DNA from 2 places in the Flavobacterium panici genome. Region 2 is predicted to be linked to the other one. Evidence: riboswitches for the same ligand, from Rfam matches in the RefSeq annotation. Region 2 holds a riboswitch; the other holds the start of a gene.

Region 1 (15,502 bases), 410 kb from region 2:
TAAAGAAGTACCAAAGCTCCTTCAATTGTTGGGAGATCGTGATAATGAATTTTCCCGCCTGTTTTTTGCAAAATGATTTCTAAATCAATTTCAATATTTTTTATAACCTTATTGAGATCAACCAAAGTTGGTTTCTGCAAATCGGCATTGATTTTAGAATATGCCAAAACGCCATCAATCATATTGTACATACGATCTGTCGCAACGTGAATTCTCTCTATAAACCTGCTTGCAGATTCGTCTAACTTTCCATCAAGATGATCTTCCAGCCTGCTTGTAAATGTTTTAATTTTTCTTACCGGTTCTTTTAAATCATGAGACGCCACATGTGCAAACTGCTGTAAATCTTCGTTGGAACGTTTTAATTCTTTCGTTCTGTTTTCAACCAGAACTTCCAGTTTTTCAGTAATCGTTTTTTGTTCATGAATATCGGTGCAGGTACCAAACCATTTGACAATCGCTCCCGATCCATCTTTTATAGGTACTGCTTTACTTAAAAACCATCTGAATTCTCCTGTATCTCCATTTTTTAATCGCAGTTCAATTTGATATGCAGTACCTTTTTGAACGCTTTGATACCAATATCCCAATACCAGATCAACATCATCCGGATGCAGGAAAGGAGTCCAGCTTGTATCTCCAAATTCATTTTCTTCAAAACCGGTATATTCATACCAGCGTTTATTATAATAATCGACAAAACCATCCGGTTGTCCGGTCCAGATAATTTGCGGTACCAAATCTGCAAGAAGTCTGAATTTTTCTTCGCTTTCCTTAATAATCTGCTCTACCTCTTTTTGCGAAGTAATATCACTTGCTGCACCAAACCATTCAATTATATTATTTTCATGGTCTAATATTGGGATTGCCCTTGAAAAAGTCCATCCTAATGATCCATCTGCGTTTAAAACTCTGTATTCTAATTCAAAAACACTTTTGTTTGCTATTGATTCCTTAATATGATTCAGTACTATTTGCTTATCATCCGGATGAATGTATTTATCAAACCAATTTATAGTTGGTTCTTCAACATCAGATAAAAATCTGCTTCCTTCCATGGTTCGCATTATTGTCCAGTCTGCATTCATGCTGTACACCATATCAGATGAAGCATTAACCAAAGCGCGGAAACGGGTTTCACTTTCCTCCATCTTTTTTCGGGCCACTACCTGCTGTGTAACATCAACCGCTACCTGAATCATACCGGTTATTTTTCCATCTTCCACTAAAGGGCGATAGGCCAGATTATAGTAATAATCGACCATTATACCTGTACGGTTATGCTGAACCAGGACTTCACTCTGGTCAAAAGAAATTCCTTTATTATAAACATTTTGAACCTGAGTCCAAACGTACTGCCCTTTTAATTCGGGCAAAACTTCAATCAGCGGCATGCCTATTATTTCCTCGTCGCGACCAATCAGGGTGAGCATATGTTTGTTAATCTGCTCGATTACCAAATTGTCACCCATTAACACCAAAGTTGGAGACGGCGTTTGATCGATCATAGATTTTAATCGGGCTTCGCTTTCTTCTATTTTTTTTCGGGATAAAAACTGCTGTTCCTCTGCCAGTTTTATTTCAGTAATATCACGCGTCGTACCTGCAATAGCTTCTACTTCTCCTTTTTCATTTAAAACCGGGGCAAAAATATAATCGTAAATTCTTTTGCCCAGTTCTGCATGCGGAAAAGAAACTGTTCCCCTAATAGATTTTTTAGAAGCAACAACTTCGTCAATTTCTCTTTCATGCATTGCAGCATGCCATTCTTCATATCCATTTTCTCTTAAACCTTTTCCAATGGCATCTTCTGCTGATTTTCCCCACATGGTAAGCAAGGCTTTATTGGCATATGTAAACTTGTATGATAAATCAAATACATAGACCAAATCCGGTGTTGTACTTGTGATGGAGTCGTAAAGTCTTTTTTGTTTTTCTGCAGCTGTTAAAGCATTGTTGAGTGTAATTTCTGCTTTTTTTCTTTCGGTTATATCTTCTGTGGTTACAATGAGTAATTCATCTTGTTTTACAGCCGTAAACCGAAACCAAAGCTGTATTCCCTCTCCATCATACCAGCGTTCAAAATTAGCTGTTACTCCGGTTTGGGCTGCTTCAATAAATCTTTCCAGAATACCATTTTTTTTTATCGTGGGAAAAACAACACTGAACCGTTTGTTTTTGTATTCGATATCACCAATCCATTTTTTGGTGTAAGTATTAAAAACTAGTATAGAAAAGTCTTCTATTTCGCCTTTATCGTTATACAAAGACTTTATAACTGCGATTCCGTTTGCAGCAGAATTAAAAACAGTTTCAAAAAAATCATTATTTTCTGTTAATTCCATCGCAGCATTTTAGTGTAATGAATATTTTTTATTGCTATGCTAATGCTAATATAATTAATTTTATGGCATAAATAAAGTAATTATTTATGATTCATTCCGCTTTATAATTTCACACTAAATGCTGTATTTTTTTCAATCTTCATTATAAGGATCAAAATGATTTAAATTAAAAAACCCCTTTATTGAATTCATAAAGGGGTTCGGTTTTTGTTTTATTCAAAGATTAATTTTTAATAAACTTTTGTACATAACTAGCTTTATCAGTTACAACCTTTATAATGTATAATCCTTTTATTAAAGAACTTACGTTAATTTGTTTATAATTAACCTCAGCATTAATTGCTTTTCCTGAAATGTCATAAACATTCACGCCTAATACTTCATCTTCTGTTTGAATATTCAGGATTTCAGAAACCGGATTAGGATAAACTGACAGTTTTACTTTTGTAAATTCCTCTGTTCCTAAATTAATTGATGCTTTAACAGTAATTGATTTTTCAACGAATTTACCATTCGAATTAAAACTGATTACAACTGTCGCATTTCCAGTCTTTTTTGGTGTTAAAACCAACTCGTCTTTTTCATTTATTACCGCTGTAACAATTTGTGCATCACTATTTGATTTTACCGATTTTGCAATGGCAAGAGATAAATTATCGGCATCCGAAACAATATTTTTTAAATCAATTACGGTTGCATTTTTTACTGAAACTTCTGAAGGCAAAGCCGCACTAATTACTGGCGAAGCATTATCCGGAAAAACAGTCATAGCAGGAAACCAGTAATAATCATCTAAAATTTTAGTGTTTGTTAAAACTCCTTTGTTATCAAAAGTATGAATCCAGTTTTTTTGGTAATGCGCTCCAAATCCGCTTTCTGTTGTATTCAGAATTAATTTATCAGAAACCGGATCAATACGCAATGCCGCACCGTAAGGAATTTGTTTAAAAGTTCCTGTTTGTCCCGGAATTACTGCAAAATTCTCATTGAACGTTTTTGTGGCAACATCAAACTTTACAATTTGTGTTCCTGAATTAAAACTATTAATAGAATTTATCCAATACAAAGCATTCTGCTGATTGCTGTAGGTAAAACTTCCTGCGTTCCATGCTCCCCAAGATCCTAAATATTTCGTAGTTGGAATTGCATATTCTGTTAGGGCAAAAGTTGTTTCATTAATATTAATTAATTTCTGATTCTGAATTCCCCAAACACTTCCGTCTTTCGCCTGAACTACAGAATGAAATGCTCCGGTAATAGTAGTTTTTACACTATTTGTCGCTGGATCAATAACCAGAATTCCTGCATTTTGTTTTACAGCAAATACATAATGAGAAGTACGAATCATGTTTCCTATTTGTCCGGAATACTGACTTCCGCCGCCTGTTCCTGTTACTAGGCTTCCCACTTTTAGATTGGCAATATCAAAAAGAAAAACTCCGTTTGAAGCACCAATATAACCTGTCTTTTCATCAACACCAACAAACGAACGTCCATCGCCCCCGCCAATATCATTAAATCCGGCGATTTTCTTCATCGTTTTCGCATTCGCAACAACCAATCTTCCACCCGGAGTATATTGACTGTCTCCTCCATCTGAAGCTTGCTTTGAAATAAAGTAAAACTTATCTCCATAAATTGTTCCATACTGCGTTGTTGCCCCAAAAGCCTGACTGCTGTTTGTCGCACTGTAAACACGGTAACTAATATTTCCGTCAGCATTCACAAAATTTACAGATCCGTTGGTGTGTCCAAACCATTCTTCGTTTACCAAGAAATAACCCGCAGTAAAATCTGTTGCCGCAACGTATGGCGCTACCGCAGTAAAAGTTGACGCAATATCAAACGAATTAAATCCCGGATTATAATTCCAAACATCCCATGAACCGTTTTCTAAAACACGGCTGCTTGCTCCCAAACCAGAATAACCAAATTCAGTATCGGTTGGATTTTTTACCCAATACGACCAATATCCGTTGCTTGTCCAGCCAGACTGCCAATGATCTGCCGCGTCAATAGGCGTATATAAATCAAAATCGTATTCTGTCGTATTTACAATTCCGTTTACCGGATAATACGGATACGTTACATTTTTATCTTTATAAAGTCCGTTTGTGTTAGCTCCGTTCAAATCAAAACCAAGTCCGCCAATTGCAGATCCAAATTGTGTTCCCTGATATAAAAGAGTAAAAAAACGGTGATCTGCTTTTGCAATTGCTTTGAGCATATCTTCTCCCGTTGCATTTCCATCCCATTTAAAACCCCAAACTAAGGCATCGGCATTTTTCTCGTCGTTCCATTGTACCACAAAAGCTGCTTGATTTGCTCCTGTTCCTACCCAATATTTAATTTGAGCAAAATCTGCTGCACTAGCCGTTTTTTTACTCGTCAGCTTTTTAACCGATGATTTTTGCTGAATATCATTTCGCGGAACACCTTGTACCGATACCTGTGCATTGGTAAAGAATGCAAATAATAATAGTAGTATTAAAAAGTAATTTTTCTTCATATTATAGTTGATTTAAAAAATTTATTAGTTTAGATATAAGTCGTAAGCTCCCGCTACTTCTGTAGAAACTTCTCCCAGCCAGCCCGCTTCCTGATTGATTGCTGTATGTATTTTAATGAAATCTATTCCGGGAAGTTTTACATAATTTCCGTTTTTATCTACGGCCCAGGCAATGTCAATATTTGATGCTTCGTCATTATTTGGAGCATTATCGGCATAGCCAAAATCAAAAGATTTCCCTACCCAGTAATTTCCTGCGCCGCTTTGATCGTAAAAATTGTCTGCTATTTTTGTTCCTTTCAGCGTATAAGAAGCCTCAGAAATCCAAAGCGGATAATAACTTTGTTCGTGGAATATATTTTTAGATTTATAGCCGGAATTCCCCAAATTATCCTGCCATTTGATATATTCAGAATCCATTTGCCAGGATTCATTTCCTTCAGCTACAATTGGAGTTTTGTTGGGATCTGGTTTAAAATAAGTAATGCTGAAATTCTTTAACGTTGTGTTTTTAAAGTATTCACTTCCTGCTATTTCGTACCATTCATCTTCATCGGGTTTTCCGTTTTTATTTTTGTCGTAAGCCACAGAAATAATTCCCGCTTCGCAAGATCCAAAACGTGCTTCATTTGCCTGATTTCCCCAAAATGCATTTCCTAAAACTTTAAAATCGCGTCCAGCCATATTTGGAATTGTATGATCAAATCCAAAAACAACATAACCGCCAAAACCGCCTAATGAAATCATAGTCGTATTTGAACCAACAAGTGCTTTTTTTGCCGCACTGATAAGATTACTTTGCGTATTTCCGGTTATATATTCCGGAATTGTATTCGTAAACTGACCAGCTGCCGGACGAAAATCAAATACATTCGAAATATATTTACTGTACGCTTTTGTTTCTTGTACAACATTGATAGTTGATGTATAGGTTTTGACAGTTCCGTTAATTTCTACTTTTAAAGTCAGCTTGTAATTTTTTAAATACGGACTAATAAAATCCAATTGTGAATTCTGCGAAAGCAAAGAATCTTCATTTGCAATCCAGGTTAATTTTGAATTCGCCGGAAGATTTGGCACAATATTCAGCACTTTAAATCGGTCAATTGAATAAGATTCTTTTAGTACTTCTGCTGGAATTTCTACATTGTCTTCTTCCTTATCGGTTTCACAAGCAATGAATCCCAAAAAGAGAATTGACAGCAATGTGGTTTTTAAAATTTTAAAAGGAATTGTTTTCATTTTATGATAATTAGTTTTTTACACTTTACTTCTTAGTGATAAAAGCGATATGCGCAGGAATATTTCCAGCCGTTGTTTTCCACTTTAATTTGCCTTCTGGTGTAAAGCAATAGATGTAACCTGTTACAACATAATTCTGGGCATCGGTTATATAAATCTCTTTTGTTTCGGGATTTACCTGAAGTCCGTATGGAATCATAATTTGCTTTTCTGTGCCGTCTGTAATAATTCTATCTGTGATTATTTGTTTGGTTTTTGTATCAAGGATTCCATAGATAATTTTATTACTGTTGGTTAAGTAACTCCACGATACGCTATAGAAATAAAGTAAATCGTCGACCAGACAAGTGTCTGAAACCGGAATGTCGAGCTGCATTTTTTTCTCATCGGTTTTGGTATCAATTACAAAAAGATTCGAAGGCGTGTTGTAATAATCTCCTCTGGAACTCACATAAATATCACCGCGGCTGTCAATCTGCATGCTGTACAAATTGATGCCGACATCTATTTTTTTTATTTCTTTGAAAGTTTCCAAATCAATTACAGAAACAGTTCGGTCATAATTTGGAACTCTGTAACCTCCGGAATTTGCTACATACAATTTTCCGTTATGAACTACCATTTGTTCAGGCTGATAGCCAACGGTTACTTTTCTTTTTATTTCTAAAGATGTTGTATCGATTTCGGCAACAAAACCAATTTCTGCATTTGGATCAATTGCTACAGGACCAGAATACGAACTCACATAAGCTTTATCTTTATAAAAAGTCACATAACGGCAATTGGGAATATCAATTTTTTTGATGCGTTTTGCTGTCCATTTTTCTATGACCTCAACTTTGTTGGAACAATTGATTACGGCGTAGACTTTATTCCCGTAAATCTTAATATCATTTCCAACATCGCCTAATTCTTTTACAACCGTTGGATTTCTTTCGGAATAAATATCGGTCGTGTAATTTCCGGTTCTGTAATTAAAAACGTCAATACTGGCGCGGTTCATTCCCATATTTCCTTCGTTCAAAAGATAAAAACCTTCAATATTCCCGTCACTTCTTGGCGCAGCAACACTTTTATCTGTTGACGGAAAAATGGTTTCATCTTCTCTGCAGGAAGCAAAAGCCAGAATGATACATAAACTGAGAATTATTTTTGCGGTTATCTTTTTCATAGCTCAATACTTATTATAAATTTCACTGTGCGGCCCGGCATTGGATAATTGTATATCACTTCATAATTTTGGTTGAGAACATTGTTGAGTTCTACTGCGCCCTTTAATTTGTAATTCTGAAATGCAAATAATTTTTGAACGGCTAAATCATGAGTATACCACGGCTGAACTTCATTAATTTTTATGTTATTGACATTTCCGTTATAGCGTTTCCCAACATAAATAAAACTGTAGTTGAAATTCCAGGTTTCATAATCGGCATTTAAGATTCCTGAACCGCTATGCCACGGTGTATACGGAATTTGGTCTCCGTAAGAGGATAATTCAAGACCGCCAAATTTGGTATAATCTTTACTTTCAGAATACGTGTAAGTAAGATTTGCAGCAAGATTTACTTTACCAAAATGCGTTCCCATATTCAAAACAGATTCTATTCCTTTTCCTTTCACCTGTCCGATATTCGTCATCATCCAGCGGAAAAGATTTCCGGTTGGCGCGGCGATTATTTTATCTTTTGTATTGGTGTAATAACCGTCTAACTGAAAAGAGAATTTGTCGAAAAAGCCTTTATTCTGAGGAAAATTATACGTGAATCCAACATCGTACTGATTCATATATTCTGGTCGCAAAGTGCTTGAACCAATCATGGTATAATACAAATCGTTGAAAGTGGGCATTCTGAAAATTCGTTTTGCAAACGCTCTTAAATTAAAATCGTAGTTTTTAAATGGTGCGTAACCTAGAAATAAGGCCGGAGTAAATTCTGTTTTATCTGGAGCTTTTGCGTTGTAGCGAACTTCTTCCTGAACGTTTGTGCCAATAACGCTCCCTAAAGCTTTAAAACCTCCAATTCTGTAAGTACTGGCTAAAGAAATTAATGTAGTATAACGCTGCGGGTAAGAGAATTGAGTCTGGATTCCTCTTCTTGTAGCGTTTAATCGGTTGTATTGAAAATCTGTAGACAGCGAAACATCCCAATTTGACAAAATGCTGTACATATTGACTGCCGAGATATAATATTCCTGCTGATAATAACTATCGTCAGACTGTGCACCTTCGGTTACCGTTTCTCCTAATATATTCGTGGTATCTCTGGCGACATAATGTGTGTAATCGTAAGCGAATTTTGCCCTTGCCTGAAATTTATATTTTTCGGTAAAGTCTTTTACCAAAAATGCCTGCGTGAAAAAATTCTTGTCATATTGCCTGAAACCGTCGGAGAATTTATTTTCTACAATTGCGCCCGGCGCTCCTCTGTGGGAATCGTAATAATATACTTTAGCATCCCAGGAACCTTTGTTTATTTTTCCGTAAAGACCAGATTCTACTCGTAAAGCTTCAATATCACTATTATGTCTTGTGGCTGTTGTATCGTAAGCGATTGTTCCGTCGAGATTGTTTCTTTTGTATCTGAATTTATATTCTCCGTTCGATTTTATGTATTCAGAACTAAAACTCATACCGACTTTGTCACTTAATTTTTGTTCCCATCTAAAAGACGGATCAAAATAATTAATGGACATTGTCTTGAAACGTACTAATAGATTTGTTTTTTTATCGCCAATAAAAACCGGACGTTTTGTTCGTAGATAAATCGTAGAAGCCGCCGCAAAGTCTTTTGCTGATTGGAATATTTCGCTTTTCTGTCCGTTATACATCGTTAGCGATTCCATATCGTCGAGAGAATATTTCCCTAAATCGGTAACGCCGTTTTGTGCGTTTCCTAATTGTATTCCGTCATAAAAAACACCTACGTGATGTGTTCCCATGTTACGAACATCAACGGTTTTAAGTCCGCCAAGTCCTCCGTAATCTTTTATTTGGGTTCCGGCAAAATACCGAAGAGCATCGGCAACATTATGGCTCGACAAATTTTCGAGTAATTTTCCCGAAAGTGTCTGCACGGGAATAACTTCCTGATAGGGTTTTCCTTTTAAGATTACTTCTTTTAAAACCCGCAGACTATCAGTTTCTACTTGCGAATGAAGTACAAACGGAGCAAAAAGTATGAAAACGAATAAGAGTATTTTTTTTCTATAATACATCACCAATTAATTAAATAAACTTCGGGATGTAATAGCAAAAAGAGATAATCCTGTTATGTAAATAACAGGTCAATTCTTGTTGTCAACTTTATTCCACGAAAGTCTTAAACTATGTGATTGTGGCAGGTCTCCTGACTTGTTCCATCTTTAAAACAGCCTTCTCATCCGCAAAATCGGGACAATGGCAATAGTAGTGTTTAAAGACTTATATAGAACTTACAGTAGCGGGTCTGTTCAGGATTTACACCTGATTCCCTTTTAACTGTTTTTTCATTAAATTTGAAAAAACAGACCAAAATCTGGCGCAAAGATAGAACTATCCTGAAAAAAATGATACAGGAATTGGTAAAATAAGTTTATTTAAAAAATTAAGAAGTCTTTTCGAGAACTAAATTAAATTAATCAGCACCGCCGTCGACGCTGTCAAAAGTTTCTCTTTCTTTAGGTGTGATACTGTATTTTACAGAAACCATTGGCCCGTAATACACATCAAACTGATTTCCGTTAGCACGCAGCTGCATCTGACCAATGATGCCTGCCAGAAAATGGATATTGGGCGTTATACCTGCCGTGTAGTAAACTGATAATCTAAAAATATCAAAATGCTCTTCGGCATAATCTTTTGAGGCAAACTTTAGCATCAATTCTGTATAATAGCCAATGTTTGGTGCTAAAAATATAGGTTTTTCTTTAGTTTGACGCAGAAAATGATTTACACCAAATCTGGCTCTTAATCTCGGAATTGTTTGATGAACTCCGTTTCTGTCATCAAAAAATTTGGTTTCAAAACGCACTTGTTCAAAAATGGAACCTTTTGGCATATCCTGAGAAAAAGTTCCCATTACAATAAGCCTGTTTTCTAAGGTTTCATAATTTCCGGCTTCTTCTACGGCATATTTTTGATTGTGAGCATAACCCAGCCACAGTTTTATATTTTTAAATCCTGAATAAATAAGCCACGGCCTAACTACAACACGCTGTGTATAAGCAAAAGGATTTCCATTGGTATATGCACCTTGTGTCACCAATTGAAAATCGGCCTGTCCGCTTAAATGCCATTTTTCATAAATTGGGAAAGCAATATCTCCCTCTTCAATTGATGCGGGAATAAAACCAATGGAATACGGAGCATCCTGTGCTTTAGCAATTTGTATAAACGCTGCACAAAATAATAATAGAAAACCTTTTTTAATCGTACTCATAAATCTTAGTTTACTTATTTAAAAGAAAGTCTAAACAGGAGTATAACAAAGATAAAAAGGCTGTGCGTTATGCTTAAAGGATTTAATGTTGCAGATTATAATATGAAACCAAGTTTTACTTTATTTCTTTTTTGAAAAAGTAAGTTTTTCAATTTCCTTTAGAAATTCAGAATCAAACTCAGAATAAGCACGTAACATATATTTTTCGTCTCGTTTATGCATCACCAAACGGATTTTCTGAACCATCAGCCAAATAGGTTCGTAGCGTTTGTGTCCTAAAAGATATTGCAATTGTAAAATGGAGAATTTCTTTTTAGAAAGTGTCATTAATTCAATACAAATCATCCAGTATCTAAAGGGTAAATTGGAGTTTTCCATCACGGTTCCGGATCGAAGACTGATTCTGTTTTTGCATTTTTTACATTGAAATTTTAAATCGACTGTTCTGAAAGAATGGGAATTATGCCCGCACTTTTTACAAACCAAACCGTTTTCCAGTCGTTTGTTTTTAAATTCCTCAATGCAGGTTTCTTCTTCATTGTATTTTTCGAAATATTGCCGTAATTCCATTATAAAAAATCGCTTTTCTGAAACTAAATATAAAATAAATCTTTGCTTACAAAAAACGATTTTCCATAAAAAAGAGGAAATTCAAATTAGAAAATCCTCTTTTAAAATTATAAAAAATGCAATTACAGTTTGTGGGCTATTTCTTTTTTATACTTATTCAATATAGATTTTGTCATACCCAAATTGGCTTTGGTCGAGTCTACTGCCAAATAAATAAAATATTCTCCATTATCAGAAACATCAATAATATGAATTTGAGAAGTAAGCGTAATCATAACGTTATCAACAACCTGACCTTGTAATTTTAAAGCTCTTATGGCATTCATTTCTGCTTTGACGACTTCAAGATTATAGGCAGATGCGAGTTCCGGATCAAAATCGCTAAAAGCTGATTGTGAATAATAAGACATTCCGCTTTTGATTTCTGCTACAGAAACTGCGATAAAACCAGGTACGTTCTTTTTAAGATCTTCTCCAAATTGTTTTAAAAAATCAGACATATGTTTTGGGTTTAATAGGATTCTAAAATGTTATTTCTTGTGGTACTTGACACAAATTTATAGATCTGATTTTATTTAATTATCCGCAATACATACCTTTTTTTATTTTTTTTCTTACTTTTTTCTAAAAGAAAAATGATCCAAAAAAAGGGGAAAGATATCGAATACCTTTCCCCTTTTTATAACTAACCTTTGTATTTAAAAAGTAACAAATTTTGCGCCTAAACTGAACCATCTTGCCGGCAAAGGAAATGCTCCAATTTCATAATAAGTAGTATTGAAAATGTTTTGTGCATCAATAAAAATGGTAAACTTTTTAATAGACTGACTAATTCTGGCGTCATTAATCCAGTAAGAAGCTCCGGTAACTCTTTCGTTAAAACGGGTTGCCAGTAAAACAGAGAAATCTTTATGCTGAAAATCTATTGTATTAGTTACCTGATGTTTTAAAGACGAAATCAGATATTTAGAATACGGTTCGTCGCGGGTATCTTTAAATTTAGAATCTAAGTAAGAATAGCCTAAAGTGAAATTCATTTTTGAATCATCAGAAAAATTAAAACTGTATGATCCGCGCATATTGATTCCGTTAGTAATTAAATCACCGTAGTTTTGACTTTGCCACGGCACCGTTGTCACCATTCTTGTCCAGTCGATATAATTGCTTATTTCTCTGTAAAAATAATTCACGTTTAAGTTTAAAGATTTTCTGTTGAATTTAAACCCGAATTCACTTTGAAAAGCATTTTCAGATTCCAAATCCGGATTTCCAATATTTCCCGGACGCTGATTCAAGTACAAGTCTGTAAACGAAGGAATCCTTTGACTAGTCCCCACATTAGCAATAACCTTAAACTCGTTTGTCAACTCGTAACTTGCATCAAGCCCTGGATAAATCTGCCATTTATAATCTGAATTATAATTAAGATAAGTTCCTAAATTCACGTTCAGTTTCTCAAATAAATACGTTTTGTATTCTGCATAAATGCCTACATTTTCACGATCGTGATCGCCAATGTTTGAGGAATGAATATCTTCATTTCTGAATTCGGCACCAAAACCAATTTCACCTTTTTCAGTTTTGATAGAAGAATTTAATTCTGCCGCAATAGAATTGGTATAATGCTGACTTCTTCCTGCATTCAGGTTGTTATTTCCTAAATATCTGTAATCATCATAATTGTATCTGTACGTAACTCTTGGCATAATTTTCCAGTTTTCCGTAATAGAATGTTTCGACTGAATATTAGCAAAAGTTGTCTGCACTATTTCTGTAGAATTTTTATCGCCCGGTGCAGCGTAAAATCCGTTAGCTCCAAATCCGTTTTTTACATAACCAAACGAACCTAAAATTTCGTTAGAATCATTCACCTGAACATTTCCCTGATACAAGATTTTATTGTTTTCAAATCCTGTATTATAGCGATATCCGTTGCTTTTATCGTGCGATGCAAAAATAGAATGCTGTTGCTTTTCTTTTCCTAAAACAGCTCCAACCTGAACTCCGGTTCCAAAAAATGTATCTCCCGTATCGTCAGAATCTTTCTCAAAATTAGAACCCGCATAAGTACTTAGTAAAACTCCCGATTTTGTTGGCTTTTTAGTAATAATATTAATCGCTCCCGTTAAGCTGTTGATTCCGAAGATTCTCGCAGCAGGGCCACGTAAAATTTCGATTCTTTCAATTGCTTCAACCGGAAGCGGCAGATTAAGCATATTGTGAGCCGTTTGAGAGTCAATTATTTTCGCACCATTTAACAAAACAACAGTCTGCTCAAAACTTCCTCCGTCTACACTTATATCGGCCTGTCCTCCAAAAGGTCCTCTTTGTCTAATGTCAACTCCGTTTGCATATTGCAAAACTTCCTGAAGCGTTCTTCCCGGTAATTTCTTAATCGTTTCGTTGCTAATAACATAAACGTTTCTGTTTTGTTTTGAAATTGGCGTGCTTAATCGGTTTTCATGAATAATCACCTCATCAATTTCTATAATTGAATCCTTTTTTGTCTGGGCGTAAAAGTTGGTACATATTAATGCTGTAACAGCAAAATAGATTTTTTTCATTCTGGGTTTAATTTTTTTGCAAAAGTAGTATCTTGCCGTACTAATAAAGTATACCAGTTTTGTAATTATGAGTGGTCCGGTTCAAATTCCTTTTAAAAGCTTTATCTTGCTTAAGCCAGAAGAAAGCACGGCAATTTACCTGCAGATCGTTTTTGAATTTATAAAAGCGATCCAAACGGGATTTCTTCCAGAAGGAACAAAACTTCCGGGAACACGCATTTTATGTAAACTTTTAGCCGTAAACCGAAACACTTTAATAAAGGCTTTTCAGGATTTAGAATCTCAGGGCTGGATTGAAACACTTCCTAATAAAGGAACTTTTATCCTTTCTCAGCATAAAGAAAAAAGTAACGCCGAATTTATTGTTCCAAAAGAAAATAAAACGCAGGAAATCAATATTGGTTTTGAATTCAAACGTTCGACTATTCTTGAAAATCCTACCGAAACCAGTACTCTTCCGTATCAGTTTAATGATGGAATGCCGGATTTAAGACTGGTTCAAAATGATATTCTGGCGCGACTTTATGTTTCAAAATTAAAAAGACAGAAAACATCCAAAACATACGAGCAGATTCAAATTCGGTCACATTTGAATTTTAAAACGCATTTCTCGAATTACCTCAATCTTACGCGCGGTTTACGAATTTCTACCGCAGATTTATTGACAACAAGCAGTCATGAAATTAGTTTGTATCTGGTTACAAAAGTGTTGATTTCTCCGGGCGATAAAGTTGTTGTAGCTTCTCCGGGATATTATATTTCGAACATGACTTTGACGAATACCGGAGCGCAGATTATTACAATTCCCGTTGATCCCGACGGAATTGATACGAATCGGTTAAAAGAAATTTGTGAAGAAACCAAAATCAGGGTTTTATATCTGACTTCCAATTATAATTATCCAACGACAATTTCTTTAAGTGCCAAAAGAAGAAAGGAATTACTGGAACTTGCCAATCAATACGGATTTGTGATTCTGGAAGACGATTACGATTTTGATTTTCATTACGATAATAATCCTATTTTGCCTTTAGCCGCTTTTGATTCCAATCAAAAAGTGGTTTATATTGGGTCATTTGGAAGATCGCTTCCGTCTGGATTTAGTTATGGTTTTGTGGCCGCACCGCCCGAATTTATTTCTGAATTAGAAAAACACCAAAATATACTCGAACCTGGAATTGATGTTTTAAAAGAACAGGTTTTAACGGAATGGATTAACGAAGGCGAAGTGCATCGGCTTTCGAAGAAAAATAAAAAAATCTACAAAGAACGTCGGGATTATTTTGTTTCCTTATTGAATGAAAAGCTGAAAGGAAAAATTAAATTTAAAGTTCCGGCGCGGGGTTTAGCAGTTTGGATTGAATGGCTTGATAAATTCAATTTGATTACGTTGCAAAAAGAATGTGCCAAAAATGATTTGTTTCTGCCCAAAACTATTTTATACCAAACCAAAGATGTAACTGCTACAAGATTAGGTTTTGGACATTTAGAAAAGGAAGAAATGGAAAAAGCAGTTGCTATTTTATGCCAGTCGATTGAAGCGATTGGAACACAAAAGTCCTGAATTTGAACACTTTTTAAAGTTTTCTTTTTTTGAATTTTGCTTGATAATTAAACACAAAAAATTATGAGCAGTCAAAAAGTATGGTTTATAACCGGAGCATCAAAAGGAATGGGACTTGAAGCCGTAAATGCAGTTTTAAAAAATGGCGATAAAGTAGCCGCAACTTCCCGAAATTTAAAAGAGTTAATCGACCAAATTGGAAATCAAAATGAAAACTTCCTTCCGCTTCATGTTGATATTACAAATGATGCAGCAGTAAAAAACGCGATTCAAACTACAATTGATACTTT
Region 2 (15,502 bases):
TGGCTTTTGGCAGACGATAATTGATAATGATATATTCCCAGGTTGATTTTGTCGCATGTCCTCCGGTTAAACTCGTAAAAACATCTTTTAACGGAATCGTGACAGATCCTAAACTAATGCTCGCAAAAAACATCAATAAAAGACCTAAAGCCAAAACGACAAATAAAATGGTATTTCGTTTTTTGTTTGCCAATTTAATTCAGTTTTGATGCAAAAGTAAATTCGTAGCTCGACATTAAATCAGGATGAAAAATTTTAATGTAATCTTTTAAAACTAAATCCGGACGGCTAGGTGCTAATTCATAATAAACCGTTCCTCCGGTTGCGCCCAATTTTCCTTCAAAACTATAAACACTTTTATTGGTAAAAGCATCAAATTCACTATAATGCGGGTTTGCTTTTTGCAATTCATCTAAACTTTTAAAAGAACCCGAAGCAATCCAGACATTTGCTGTTTTTGCTTTATCCAAAACCTTTTCAAAAGACAAACCTTCACTTCCTGTTCCTTTTAAATCTGCCCATAAATAATTGGCGTGAGCATCTTTCATAAATTCGGCAACCCAGCTGTTTCCTTTGGCAACATACCAAACATCTTCATACATTGATCCGTATAAAACGGTTGAATTTGCAGTTTTTTCTGCAGCCAGTTTTTTGGCCTGATTATAACTCTCAACAATTTTATCAAACAATTCTTTTGCTTTATCTTCTTTACCAAATAATGCTCCGTAAAGTTTAATCCATTCTGCTTTTCCAAGCGGAGATTGTTCCATCCAGTCACCCTGAATCAAAACATTTAAACCGCTTTTTTTCAAATTATCCAGCATCGGGTTATTGTTATCAACTCCAAAAGTTACAATCAAATCTGGCGATAATTCTATTAATTGCTCAATATTTAATTTTTCATTTTGTCCAACGTTTTTCACAGAACCTTTGTCAATTAAGGCTCTTGTTTTTTCAGATGAAATATAATCGGTATGCGGAAAACCAACCAATTTATTTTCTACTTCCAGCATTTCTAAAAACGGAATATTGGTTGTTGATGTTACCACAACAGATTCTAACGGAACCTGAATTGTAGTATAAGATTGAAGACTATCCGGAACTTTTGCTTCTTTTTCTTTTAAAATATATTTAAAATCCTTATTTGCGTTAGGCCATGGATTTGAAACTGTTACAACTGAATAATCATCATATTTTACAATAGAAAGTCCAGATGCATATTCGATACTATTTTTTGCAGTTTCAATTTTAGCTACTTCGCTCGTTTCGTTCTTCTTACATCCGAAGAGAATAAAAAAAGAAGAAATAAAAATCAATTTAGGGAATAAATGTCTCATATTTTACGTTTTCGAAAGGAACAAAGGTAAAGTATTTTCTATTTTTTTTGTTTATCTTTATTCTTACAAAATTCAACAATTTGTATCTTTGCAACATGAATACCACAAAAATTAAAGTTTGCTCAAGCTGTGAATCTCAATTCAGCTGTGGAGACATTTCGGTTGAAAATAAATGCTGGTGTAATGATTACCCGCCTATTTTCAATCTTTCTGAAGGAGGAGACTGTCTTTGTCCCGTTTGTTTTAAAGAAGCATGCGAAGATAAAATCGATGCTTATATTGAAACTATTACTCCTAAAAATGCCCTTAAAAATAAAGCCATATCTTTACCCAAAACAGAAAAACTAATTGAGGGAATTGACTATTATACAGAAGATGGCAACATGGTTTTTAAAGCCTGGTTTCATTTAAAACGTGGAACCTGCTGCGGAAATAAATGTCGTCATTGCCCGTATTAATTTAGTTATTCGTGAAAAGTGAGAAGTAAAAAGTTGTTATTTTAAACATTCATTTTATATTTCGCATTTTACATTTTACACAAACACACAAAAAATGATACATTTAATTACCGGCGGCGAGCGATCAGGAAAAAGCAGTTATGCCCAAAATTTGGCTTTGCAGTTTTCAAACAATCCAATATATGTGGCGACTGCCCGAAAATGGGATTCAGATTTTCAGAATCGAATTGACCGTCATCAACTGGAAAGAGACGAACGCTGGACAAATATTGAAAAAGAAAAACATTTAAGCGAAATAGACTTTTCCGGAAAAGTTGCTTTAATCGACTGTGTAACGCTTTGGCTAACCAACTTTTTTGTAGATAATAAAAACGATGTAACTCTAAGTTTAGAAGAAGCAAAAAAAGAATTTCTTTCAATTGCCAATCAGGAAAATGCAACCTTAATTATTGTAACTAATGAAATTGGAATGGGCGTTCACGCTTCAACCGAAATCGGCAGAAAATTTACCGAACTTCAAGGCTGGATGAATCAGTTTCTGGCTTCAAATGCAGATGAAGTTGTTTTGATGGTTTCGGGAATTCCAGTAAAGATCAAAGGAGAAAATTCCAAATTTTAAATTCCAAATTCCAAGGCTATACTTTATCTTTACTTATATTTTAAATTTCAGCTGAATTGGAATTTGGAATTTAAAAAATTGGAATTTATGACTAGTTTAGACGATATATTAAAATCACGTCGCGATACCCGACATTTTACCACCGATGAAGTTCCTGATGAAGTAATTCAAAAAGCTTTACAGGCCGGACATTGGGCGCCTTCTGTTGGTTTGACTGATGCGACAAGATATTATATCATTAAATCAGATGAAGTTAAATGTGCCATTAAAAATCTGTTTTTAGACTATAATAAAAAAGCCGAAGAACTTACCGATAATCCCGAACAAAAAGAACTTTATAGATCGCTCAAACTCGAAGCAATTGAAGAAGCTCCAATCGGGCTTATCATTGCTTACGATCGTTCAGTTTTAAATCAGTTTACGATTGGGACTATTGGCAGTAATGAAGCGGTGAAATTTAGTTCGGTTTGTGCGGCGCAGAATATTTGGCTTTCGCTCACAGAACAAGGTTACGGAATGGGTTGGGTTTCAATTTTGAATTATTATCAGTTTAAAAAAATCCTTGATTTACCAGAAGATATTGAACCGCTTGGCTATTTCTGTATTGGTAAACCCGCTACAAATTACGGCAATCAGCCTATGTTACAGCAACTGCATTGGAAACAAAAATCTGAAACTGCAGACTGTAAAGAAATCAATGAAATTCATCAAATCAATATTTCTGATTTTGATTTAAAACCTTCAAGTAAAGTTGAGAACAAAACTGATTTCGGTACACTTTTACAAGAAAAAATAGATTCAAAAACAAAACCCGTCGGCTCACTTGGAACGTTAGAAACTTTGGCTTTTCAAATGGCGAGCATTTTTGAAACTTTAAATCCTAAAATAATAAATCCGAATATTGTTGTTTTTGCAGCAGATCACGGAATCGCTAATCATGGCGTGAGCGATTATCCGCAAGATGTTACGCGCCAAATGGTAAATAATTTTATGGAAGGCGGCGCAGCAATTAATGTTTTCTGCAAACAAAACAATATCGAATTATCGATTGTAGATTCGGGCGTAAACTATGATTTTCCAACAAATGCAAAATTAATTAATGCCAAAATTGCAAAAAGAACACAATCTTTTCTGCATGTTCCCGCAATGAGCGAAACAGAATTGAATTTGTGCTTTGAAAAAGGAAAATCAATTGTAGAAAATATTGCTAAAACAGGTTCAAATTGTATTGGTTTTGGCGAAATGGGAATTGGGAATACTTCGACAGCATCCGTTTTAATGAGTCTTTTAACTGGTTTTTCTATCGAAGACTGCGTTGGAAAAGGAACCGGAATTAACGATCAAAAACTGCTGAACAAACAAAATATTCTAAAAAAAGCAATCGGGAATTATTCCGGTCAAGCCGAATTAAAACAGCAAATCGCCTACTTTGGCGGTTTTGAAATTATGCAGATGGCAAGCGGAATGTTAACGGCTTATGAAAATAAAATGCTGATTCTGGTTGATGGTTTTATTTGTTCTGTCGCTTATTTAATTGCTTCTAAAATAAATCCTGATATTAAAAGAAATGCTGTTTTCTGTCATTGCTCTGCCGAAAAAGCACATCAAAAATTATTAGATTACCTTGGCGCTAAACCTATTTTAAATTTAGATTTGCGTCTTGGCGAAGGAACGGGCTGTGCAGTTGCATTTCCTATTTTAAAGTCGGCAGAGGCTTTTTTAAATGAAATGGCTAGTTTTGAAAGTGCTGGGGTTAGTAGGAAATAGTTTTCAATTTTGATTTGCAGTTCATATCTTTGAACCATAAGTTGAAATTATTAAAAAAATTATACATGCCTTTTACTAAAGTTTATATTCATTGCGTCTGGAGCACAAAAAACAGGTTTCCATTTTTAAATTCGATTGATCTGCGCCAAAAAATTTGGCATCACATAAAAGAAAATGCATTAAAAAAAGAAATATATCTTGATTATATTAATGGATATTCTGATCATTGCCATTGTTTGATTTCGTTAGGAAATAATCAGACTATTCAAAAAACAATACAATTATTAAAAGGTGAATCTTCATATTGGATTAATAAAAATCAATTGACCAAAGAAAAATTTGAATGGCAGGATGAATATTTTGCGGTTTCTGTATCAGAATCTATAGTTGGCAAAGTGAGAGATTATATTATTAATCAAGAGGAACATCATAAAAAGAAAACATTTCAAGAAGAATACGATGAATTTATAGTCAAATTTGGATTTAAAATATCTTGATGGAATTTGGCTAAAGCCTTTCATATATGATATTCTGAGACCTCCAGATAAATCTGGAGGCAATTAAATATTTTTTTTATTTTCAAATATTTTTCAATAAAGAAATCATTTAAAAAAATCAATTGCCAACATCTTTAGATGTTGGTGAAAATTATGATACCTAAAGAGGCTTTAGCCAAATAAATTTGTAAAGAATTTTTATTTTAAAATATCTTAATGATATTTGGCTAAAGCCTTTTAGACATAACATTCCTCAAACATCCAGATAAATCTGGAGGCAATTAAACTTTTTTTATTTTTGATTACTTATTAAATCTGAAAGAATGAACTATTAATAAAATAATATAAAAATCAATTGCCAACATCTTTAGATGTTGGTATAAAAATAATTGCCTCTCAAAAAGGGCTTTAGCCAAATACCACAATCTAAATGAAAAAAGAACTACACATTTTCTTCACCTGCTTAATGTTCTACACCAGAATTCCATGTCCAAAAAACATTACTCACGATCCGGATTATTTAAATAAAGCAACAAGATATTTTCCTTTTATTGGCTGGATTGTTGGAACAATTTCATTTTTGGCTTTTTATATTTTCTCTCTTTTTCTTTCAACAGAAACAGCTGTAATTTTTGCTATTATAATCTCAGTTTTAACAACCGGAGCATTTCATGAAGATGGATTTGCAGATGTCTGCGATGGATTTGGCGGCGGCTGGACCAAAGAAAAAATCCTGATGATTATGAAAGACAGCGCGATTGGTGCTTATGGCGCAATTGGATTGGTTTTACTTTTTCTGGCGAAATTCAAATTGCTTTCAGAATCTATTTTACTTTTCACTAATAACATTTTACTGATTTACCTTTTATTTATTTCGGCACATTCTTTAAGTCGTTTGGCGGCAATCAGCATTATTTTTACGCATCAATATTCTCGTGATGACGCTTCGAGCAAAAGCAAACCAATAGCTAAACAACATAGTTGGAAAGAAGTTTTCGGATCTTTTTTCTTTGGATTAATTCCGTTATTGGCACTCTCCTATTTCAATTATAAAGTTCTCTTAGTTTTAATTCCTGTTTTTATAACCAGATATTTTCTCGCAAGATATTTCCAAAAATGGATTGACGGCTATACGGGAGATTGTCTTGGCGCAACGCAGCAAGTGTGCGAAGTAATTTATTATTTAAGTATTCTTTTTATATGGAAATTTATTTAGTTCGCCACACCGAAACCATCTGCGAAAAAGGAATTTGTTACGGACAATCTGATGTAAATATTGCAGAACCTTTTGATGAAATTTTTAACCGAATTGTTTCAGAATTACCTACTGAAGCTATTATTTTTTCAAGTCCGTTAAAACGCTGTTCTATTTTAGCAAAACACATTCAGCAAAATATAAAAACGATTTCTTATCAGGAAGACGATCGTTTGAAAGAAATGAATTTTGGCGAGTGGGAACTCAAAAACTGGAACGAAATTCCGCCGGAACAATTAAATCCATGGATGGAAGATTTTGTAAACATTCAAGTTTTAAATGGTGAATCATTTGTGGAATTACATCAAAGAGTTGGTAATTTTTTAGAAGAACAAATTTCGCAGAAAACCCAGCAGCCTATCATTATTGTAGCGCATGCCGGAATTATCAGAAGCGTATTATGTCATCAGACTTCACTGCCATTAAAGGAGGCTTTTCAAAATAAAGTCGATTTTGGACAAGTCATAAAAATTACATTTTAATTTAGTTTTGTTTAGAATTTAATTGAAATAGTAAAACAAATTTGAATATTCAATAATTTTAACTTTATCTTTGCAGCAAATTAAGGTTGTGTTTTTATAAAACACATTAAAAGGGAATCAAGTAAAATCTTGAGCTGTTCCCGCAACTGTAAGCTTAGTTCTAAAAAGAATGCTTGTTGTAAACTACAAAACCACTGCTCGCCCCGGCGAATGGGAAGGTAAACAACAAGACGCAAGCCAGGAGACCTGCCTTTGTAACAAATATCGAGCTCTCGGGAAAAAGAGTGTAGAAATTATGACTTTAAGAATACGTTTTGCTTTTTTACTTGTAATGTTGTGCCAATTGATTTCGGCGCAGAGCGATTCTATTAAGTTAAAAGAAGTTGTAGTTTCTGATGCTAATCTGAAAAAATACTCCAATTCCCAATCCGTTTTAAAGCTTAACGATTCGATTATCAATAAAAATGAAGCTTTACTAACTGATCTTTTAAATTTCAATTCTACAATTTATTTTAAAGAATACGGACGAGGAATGCTTTCTACGGTTTCTTTTCGTGGAACTACCTCTTCTCAAACAGCTGTAATCTGGAACGGAATTAACATTAATTCGCAAATGAACGGAAGCACCGATTTCAACACAATTTCGGGTTCTGATTATAATTCGATTAGTGTAAAAGCCGGCGGCGGAAGTGTTATTTACGGAAGCGGTGCCATTGGCGGAACCGTGCATTTAAACAACGATCTGGCATTTTATAATCGGTTTGAGAATAATTTAAAACTCGATTACGGAAGTTTTAATACTATTGGAATAAATTATAAAACGAATATTTCTAACGAAAAATGGAGCGCGCAAATTGGTTTTTCTAAAAACAGCTCCACAAACGATTACAAGTATTTAAACCGTTACACCTGGCGAGGCGAACAGCGCTGGAACCAAAACGGACAGTATGATATTATAACTATGAGCGCTAATGCAGGTTATAAAATCGACTCAAAAAACACCTTAAAGTTTTACAGTCAGTTTTCAAATACAGACAGAAATACTTCTTTAGTTGTAGAAACGGAAACAAAAAGCAAATATGTAAATGGTTTCAATCGAAGTTTATTAGAATACGACGGTGATTTTGGAAAATTTAAAACCAATTTTAAAACCGCCTATATCTTTGAAAACTATCAATATTTTGCTGATAATTCGAGCAATATTTACACTTACGGAAAGACCGAAAGTTTAATTACAAAAGTTGACTTAGGTTATACTTTATTCAAATCAACCCAAATAAACGGAATATTAGATTATAACAGAACTAAAGGTTACGGAAGCAGTTTTGGCGATCACGTTCGCGAAATCAGCTCAGCAGGAATATTGGTCAAACAAGATTTCTCTGAAGCCTGGAAAAACGAACTTGGTGTTCGAAAAGAGTTTACAGATAATTACAAATCTCCGGTTTTATTCTCTTTAGGATCTTCGTATCAGTTTAGCAAATTGTACAATTTCAAACTGAATGTATCTAGAAACTTCAGAATTCCGACTTATAATGATTTGTATTGGGACGAAGGCGGAAACCCGGATTTAAAACCAGAAAGTTCGTATCAGGCAGAAATTGGAAACGTGTTTACTTTCAAAAATATTTCGCTTACGCAGAATTTCTACTACATGAAAATTAAAGATTTACTGCAATGGGTTCCGGGCAAAAACGGTATTTGGAGTCCTATAAATAAAGACAACGTTAATAGTTACGGTGCTGAAACTTTATTGAGCTGGAAAAAACAATTCGGTAAAAATAACTTCAGTGCAAATGCTTCTTATGCTTATACCGCTTCAAAAGATGAAGCCACTAAAAAACAGCTTTTCTTTGTTCCTTACAATAAAGTAACGGCTTCTGTTGCTTATTCACGAAACAGAATTTCTGCTTATTACCAATTTTTATACAACGGTTTTGTGTACACAAGAGCCGATAATAATCCGGACGAAATTATAAACGATTACAACATTTCAAATGTTGGAATCGATTATGATTTTAAATTCTTAGACTCTTTCAAACTTGGTTTTCAGGTTTTAAACGTTTTCAATAAAAATTATGAAAGTCTGGAAGACAGACCAATGCCGGGTCGAAATTTCAATATGTATTTAACTCTAAAATTTTAATAATTATGAAACTTAGTAAATTACTTTTAATGGCGTTTAGCGTCTCGTTATTCGTTTCTTGTTCGAGTGATGACGATAATGACCAGGTAGAATATAAAAACGGATTCCTTATTTTAAACGAAGGAAGCGCAGGACAAGGAAGTGTTTCTTTTTCAAGCAATGATTTCAACGTTTTTGAAAAAGATGCTTACACTGCTGCAAATGGATCAGATTTGCTTGGAAAATATGCTCAAAATATCTTTTTTGACGGAGACAGAGCTTATATTATTGCAGGTGGCTCAAATGTTATAAATGTGGTAAACAAATACACCTTTAAATTGATTGCTAAAATCGATACTGGACTTGCAAACCCAAGATATGGTGTTGTAAAAGATGGTAAAGCTTATGTAACTAATGCTAATACTTATTTTTCAGCAAGTAATCCAAACGGAAATACTGATGACTATGTTGCTGTAATCAATTTAGCTACAAATACATACGAGTCTAAAATCAACCTAAACGCAACAGCTAACAGGCTTGTAGAAGAAAATGGTAAATTATATATTACTGAACCTTACAATAATGATAAATTATTAGTGGTAAATATTGCAACTAAAGCATTGGAAACTCCTGTAGTAATTGGTTCAGGCGCAGATTCTATTGAAGAAGATAACGGAACCTTATATATTTTAAGAGGTCCTTATGGAGACAGAAGCGAAATTGTAAAAGTAAAATTAGCAGACAAATCTGTTGCTAAAATTACATTCCCAGAATCATTAGACGGAGCTGTATTTTTAGATATTTATGAGAATAAAATTTATTATACAGTAGGCAATTCAGTTTATACTATTGCTACAACTGCAACCGAAGCTTCTACAACTGCAATAGTAACAGCTAATTTGGGTAATTTATATGGATTTGCAGTTAACAACAACCGTATTTACATAGCTGACAGCGGTGATTATAAGGCTGATAGTAAAGCATACATTTACAGCTTAACTGGAAGTTTACAAAAAGAATTAACTGTTGGAGTGGGGCCAAACGGTTTTTACTTTAATGATTAATTTACTTTAGAATTAGTTTTTATTTGTTTTTGGTAAAAAAAGGCTTTCATTTCTGAAAGCCTTTTTTTTATTTCTATTCTATTTTTAAAACCCTTTTAGAGCATTACAGATACATTTCGTTTCGTAGTCCGTTGATTTTTTTAGAATCGCTTATGTATGGCAAAACTGCGTTATGATCTGTTTGGATTTTCTTAGCAGCAGAACCAGTAATTTTAGAAATTGCTAAATTCAATAATGGTTCTGAAGGATCACCTAAAACACCATAATTATTAATGTATTCATACTGAACATAAGTTGGAACCAATCCTCCTGTATAATCTCCAAAATCTGCAGCATTAGAAATTTTAAAGAGTAAAGGCTGCATTGCATATTTATGATTTAGATTTATATTACTTTTAGTTACTAAACTTGGAGAATCATAAAGTGTTCTTGAACCTACATTTTTACCAATAGTTGTTTCACCAATTTGAATTACATTTATATAAGGTTTTAATCCGTTTATGACCAATTCACTTGCAGACGCCGTATTTGAAGTTGTTAAAATATAAACCGTAGCCAAATTTAAACCATTTACCGCAGCACCATCAATATTACTTACAAATCTTTCATTCAAGTCTTCTAATGCTTCAGCATTCAAACCAGCCATTAATTTAAAATTATATTGTCTTTTCGAAAATATTTCACCGTCAAACTGTCCCGTAATCATACTTGCCAAACGTGTTGAAGTACGTACAGAACCACCTCCGTTATATCTTAAATCTAAAACTAAATCTGTAACACCTTGCGCTTTTAATTCACCAAATGCTTCATTTAATTGAGAATCATAGTCCTGATAAAAACCGTTATACATTAAATAACCAATTTTGTGACTGCCGGAAGTAATTACTTTATGAATTAAAATTGGGTTTTCTTCTAAAGTGGTTTTAGTTAAAGAAAGTGATTTTCCATTCAAAACAAAAGAAGAGCCATTATAACTGGCAAAATTTAGAGTATAAGTATCAGGTCCTAATAATAATGACTGGTAATTTGAAACTGTCAGTTTAGTTCCGTTTACAGCTGTGAATAAATCCCCTCTTTTGATATCTTTACCAGAAGCATCAGAGTTTGGGATAATATAACGAACATAACCTACTAAATCATTAGATCCTTCGGCAACTCTGGTTAGTTTAAAATCAACACCATTATTTTTAGTGATTCCGTTAAGTTCTTGTTCTAAAACGGTATAATCTTCTACAATCCAGCTAAAACGATCAATAGCATTACTTGGATATTTGCTTACCGGTTTGTTTAATAAATCCTGAAATAAGTCTTCTGGATGCGAATATCCAGATAAAAAAGAATTTAATTCACTTTTTGTACCAAAGCGGTCATCGGCTAAATTAGGTACATCAGCCTGCCATAAATAGTAGGTATTTAATCCTCTCCATATAAAATCGTTTACCTGTAACTCCGCAGGAGCTCTAACATCATCCTCATCTTCACAAGATTGCAAAGCAAATGTTAGTACAAACAAAAATAGTATTGCCTTTAAAATTGGTTTCATAGAAATTAGGTTTCGGTGTCTTGGTATTCTATTAACGTAAAAATACTACCTTTAGTTTTAAGTAGTATTCTTTTTACCTAAAAAAATTTTACATTATTGCTGTAACAAAAATAATTGTGGCTCGTCTTGACTATATAAGCTAACGAATAACCTTTTAATTTATGAACCAGAATGTGTTTATAGAATTAGTTAATCCTTTTAAAGACAAAGTTTTTCGTCTGGCAAAACGATTGCTTACCAGTACCGAGGAAGCCGAAGACGCTACTCAGGAAGTAATGGTAAAATTGTGGAATAAAAAAGAGAATCTGGACACTTACAATAATGTTGAAGCACTGGCCATGACCATGACAAAAAATTATTGCTTAGATCAGTTAAAATCTAAAAGAGCCGGAAACCTCCAGATTGTCCATAATAATTTTACAGATCGCGAGCCGCAGTTAGACCGGAAATTAGAGGATGCTGATAGTTTAGAATGGGTTGGAAAAATTATAAATCAGCTGCCGGAACAGCTTCAAATATTAATTCAGTTACGGGATGTTGAACAATATGAATTTGAAGAAATTGCAAAAATCGTTAATATGAACGAAACCGCAATTCGGGTGGCGCTTTCGAGAGCAAGAAAAAAAATAAGAGAATCAATGGTAAATGCACACAGTTATGGAATTAGGTAAAATAGAAAATATATTAGAAAAATACTTTCAGGGAGAAACTACTATTGCCGAAGAAAATCAATTAAAAGATTATTTTTCTTCATCAGATGTTGCGCAGCATTTGGAGCAGTACAGACCCATTTTTGGTTATTTCTCTCAGGTAAAACAACAAAAATCAACGCAGGAGATCCCACTAAAAACTAAAAAACGAAATGTGGCGTGGTTATCAATTGCAGCTTCGGTTGTTGTTTTACTAGGAATTGGAACCTATTATTTTGCAGGCGAAAAAACAACTCCGGTTGTAGCTCAGTCAGAATTAGGAACCTACGACGATCCGGAAGAAGCCCTTGCAGCAACGCAAAAAGCTTTGGCCCTATTGTCGAACAATGTTAATGTAGGTATTGAAAGTGTACAATACATTGGCGAATATGAACAATCAAAAAACAAAATTTTTAAACAGTAATTAAATAAAAAATAAACATGAAATCAACGATTCACGAATACAGAAAAAACAATATAAAAAGCATGAGTAAAAATTTCATCATAACTCTAGTTTTCGCATTCGTTACACAAGCTTTTTATGCTCAAAGTGCCTTTGACAAATATGACGGTCAGGACGATGTAACATCAGTAATTGTAAACAAAAAAATGTTTGATTTAATGAGTAAGGTAAAAGTTGATGCTTCTGATAAAGAAACACAGCAATACATTAACCTGATCAAAAAATTAGACTACTTAAAAGTGTTTACCACAAAAAATCCTAAAGTTGAAGCAGATATGAAAGCTTCTGCAGATAAATACATAAAATCTGCTGGTTTAGAAGAACTTATGCGTATCAACGACAGCGGTAAAAATGTTAGGATAATGGTAAAATCTGGCACTACAGATACTCAAATTAAAGAATTACTAATGTTTGTTGACGGGGCAAAAAGCGAAGAATCTGTTTTATTGTCACTTACAGGTAATTTCGATTTAAATGAAATCTCAGTACTTACAGACAAAATGCAGCTTCCGGGCGGAACTGACTTGAAAAAAGCTTCTAAAAGCAAAAGATAATCATGAAAATCAACGTTTTCACCACAGCCATTTTAGCATTACTAACTTTTGTAAGTTGTAATTCTGAGCCTTCACTGCAAAAGTATTTTGTCGAAAATACAGACAAAAAAGACTTTATTGCACTCGATGTTTCGCCTTCTATTTTAAATCTCGACAATACTAAATTGTCTGCAGAGCAAAAAGAAGCCATAAATTCATTCGACAAAATGAACATATTAGCTTTTAAAGCAAATGATAAAAATCAGGTGCAATTTGAAGCAGAACGAAATAAGGTAAAGGCCATATTAAAAGACCCAAAATATCAGGAATTAATGAAAGTTGGTTCCGGTAAAGACGGCGCATCAATTAGTTATGTCGGCTCTGATGACAACATCAAAGAATTCATAGTTTTTGCAAACAGAAAAGAAAATGGTTTTGCCGTTGTTCGTGTGTTAGGGAACAATATGAACCCGAACAGCATTATGACTTTAATGTCTGTTTTGAAAGAATCAAAAATAGACATGGAACAATTGAAACCTTTACAGCAATTGGTTAAATAAAAACATCTTACTTTTAATCGAAAAAAGCTCCTTAGATGGGAGCTTTTTTTTATTTATAATCATATTGTAAATACTGGGCGTAGACGCACTGCAGTGCGTCTCTACAGAAAATTGGAAATGAATATTTCTTCGACAAAAAATAACCACAAAGCATATCGTAGAGACGCACAGCAGTGCGTCTTATGCGCAAAGTAGACGCACTGCAGTGCGTCTCTACGGAAAATTGGGGTGAATTATATTTTTTTTTCAACCAGCAGATAACACAATGCATATCGTAGAGACGCACAGCAGTGCGTCTTATGTGCAAAGTATAGCAAACGTGAATACTGGACGTAGACGCACTGCTGTGCGCCTCTACAGAAAATTGGAAATGAATATTTCTTCGACAAAAAATAACCACAAAGCATATTGTAGAGGCGCACAGCAGTGCGTCTTATGCGCAAAGTATAGCAAACGTGAATATTGGACGTAGACGCACTGCTGTGCGCCTCTACAGAAAATTGGAAATGAATATTTCTTCGACAAAAAATAACCACAAAGCATATCGTAGAGACGCACAGCAGTGCGTCTTATGCGCAAAGTATAACAAACGTAAATACTAGACGTAGACGCACTGCTGTGCGTCTCTACGGAAAATTGGGTGAATTATATTTTTTCAACCAGCAGATAACACAATGCATATCGTAGAGACGCACAGCAGTGCGTCTTATGCGCAAAGTATAGCAAACGTGAATACTGGACGTAGACGCACTGCTGTGCGCCTCTACAGAAAATTGGAAATGAATATTTCTTCGACAAAAAATAACCACAAAGCATATCGTAGAGACGCACAGCAGTGCGTCTTATGCGCAAAGTATAACAAACGTGAATATTGGACGTAGTCGTACTGTTGTGCACCTCTACACAAAATTGGAAATGAATATTTCTTCGACAAAAAATAACCACAAAGCATATCGTAGAGGCGCACAGCAGTGCGTCTTATGCGCAAAGAACAGCAAACGTGAATATTGGACGTAGACGCACTGCTGTGCGTCTCTACAAAAAATTGGGATGGAATTATATAAATTTTTCGATCATCAATCTCACAAAATATATAGACAAAGCATATTGTAGAGGCGCACAGCAGTGCGTCTTATGCGCAAACTAAAAAAACAAAAAGCTCCAATTTTCATTGGAACTTTTTTAATGTATAATATACATTTTTTCTAATCTTACAAATTAAATGTTAAAATAAATTCATTTACATTTACTTCTTAATATAACAAATACCAATAATGAAAACACCAAAAATCTTATTTCTATTTTTACTTTTAGCATTAAACAGCTGTTCAAGCGATGACAACGAAAACCCTGAAGATCCGGAAACATCAAAATTTGCAATGACAGCAAAAGTTGACGGTACATTGTGGGAAATGCAAAATCCGTTTGGATCAGATTATGCTACAAAAACATTATTTGATATGTATCCTGCAGAAGAATATATTCTTTTACAAGGAAGAAACAAAAATTTTGTAGATGAAATTAGACTTTACATTAAAAGAAGCGATCTAAAAGTTGGAACATATCCTATAACAAAAAACACTTTTGACGCCTCTAAAACACAAGTTGAAATCTCATTTAACACTAAAGGAAAAAGCCAATATCCTGTTAATGGTTCAGTATCAATTACAGCGATTGACTTAACTGCTAAAAAAGTAACCGGAACATTTTCATTTAATTGTGTAGATGATGATAATGAACCAATTAGCGCTGCTAATCCTGTTACAACAAAAGTAACTGATGGTACTTTTAGCTACAGATATGATGTACCAGAGAAATAATTCTGATATATTTACATATAAAAAAAGCTCCTTTAATGGGAGCTTTTTTTATTTTAATCCTATCGTGAATACTGAGCGTAGACGCACTGCTGTGCGTCTCTACGGAAAATTGGGATGAATATATATTTTATTCAACAAATAACCACAAAGCATATCGTAGAGACGCACAGCAGTGCGTCTTATTCGCAAAGTAAATAACGGGGCTTGAATATTGGACGTAGACGCACTGCTGTGCGTCTCTACAGAAAATTGGGATGAATATATATTTTATTCGACAAACAAATAACCAC

Evidence for each region. A riboswitch is a leader RNA that binds a small molecule or an ion and turns the genes downstream of it on or off. The one in region 2 is predicted to bind cobalamin.
Region 1: another riboswitch for cobalamin. It lies ahead of NLJ00_RS23655 (TonB-dependent receptor); the one in region 2 lies ahead of NLJ00_RS00505 (TonB-dependent receptor plug domain-containing protein).

Annotation. Positions count from the first base shown of each region.
Region 1 is NZ_CP100437.1:5,656,500-5,672,001, forward strand. Features, by position in the region: gene NLJ00_RS23635 (PAS domain S-box protein) at 1-2,345, opposite strand, end outside; gene NLJ00_RS23640 (T9SS type A sorting domain-containing protein) at 2,569-4,854, opposite strand; gene NLJ00_RS23645 (cell surface protein) at 4,879-6,096, opposite strand; gene NLJ00_RS23650 (DUF5074 domain-containing protein) at 6,122-7,267, opposite strand; gene NLJ00_RS23655 (TonB-dependent receptor) at 7,264-9,312, opposite strand; cobalamin riboswitch at 9,417-9,624, opposite strand; gene NLJ00_RS23660 (DUF2490 domain-containing protein) at 9,711-10,514, opposite strand; partial or broken gene NLJ00_RS23665 (transposase) at 10,638-11,084, opposite strand; gene NLJ00_RS23670 (hypothetical protein) at 11,207-11,584, opposite strand; gene NLJ00_RS23675 (TonB-dependent receptor plug domain-containing protein) at 11,783-13,648, opposite strand; gene NLJ00_RS23680 (aminotransferase-like domain-containing protein) at 13,755-15,212, shown strand; gene NLJ00_RS23685 (SDR family NAD(P)-dependent oxidoreductase) at 15,276-15,502, shown strand, end outside.
Region 2 is NZ_CP100437.1:94,264-109,765, forward strand. Features, by position in the region: gene NLJ00_RS00465 (FecCD family ABC transporter permease) at 1-193, opposite strand, end outside; gene NLJ00_RS00470 (ABC transporter substrate-binding protein) at 195-1,337, opposite strand; gene NLJ00_RS00475 (DUF5522 domain-containing protein) at 1,433-1,795, shown strand; gene cobU (bifunctional adenosylcobinamide kinase/adenosylcobinamide-phosphate guanylyltransferase) at 1,890-2,414, shown strand; gene cobT (nicotinate-nucleotide--dimethylbenzimidazole phosphoribosyltransferase) at 2,502-4,181, shown strand; gene NLJ00_RS00490 (transposase) at 4,247-4,678, shown strand; gene NLJ00_RS00495 (adenosylcobinamide-GDP ribazoletransferase) at 5,109-5,894, shown strand; gene cobC (alpha-ribazole phosphatase) at 5,879-6,415, shown strand; cobalamin riboswitch at 6,482-6,683, shown strand; gene NLJ00_RS00505 (TonB-dependent receptor plug domain-containing protein) at 6,711-8,561, shown strand; gene NLJ00_RS00510 (YncE family protein) at 8,567-9,604, shown strand; gene NLJ00_RS00515 (S41 family peptidase) at 9,708-11,147, opposite strand; gene NLJ00_RS00520 (RNA polymerase sigma factor) at 11,309-11,818, shown strand; gene NLJ00_RS00525 (hypothetical protein) at 11,805-12,260, shown strand; gene NLJ00_RS00530 (DUF4252 domain-containing protein) at 12,278-12,853, shown strand; gene NLJ00_RS00535 (DUF4252 domain-containing protein) at 12,856-13,392, shown strand; gene NLJ00_RS00540 (DUF6252 family protein) at 14,667-15,212, shown strand.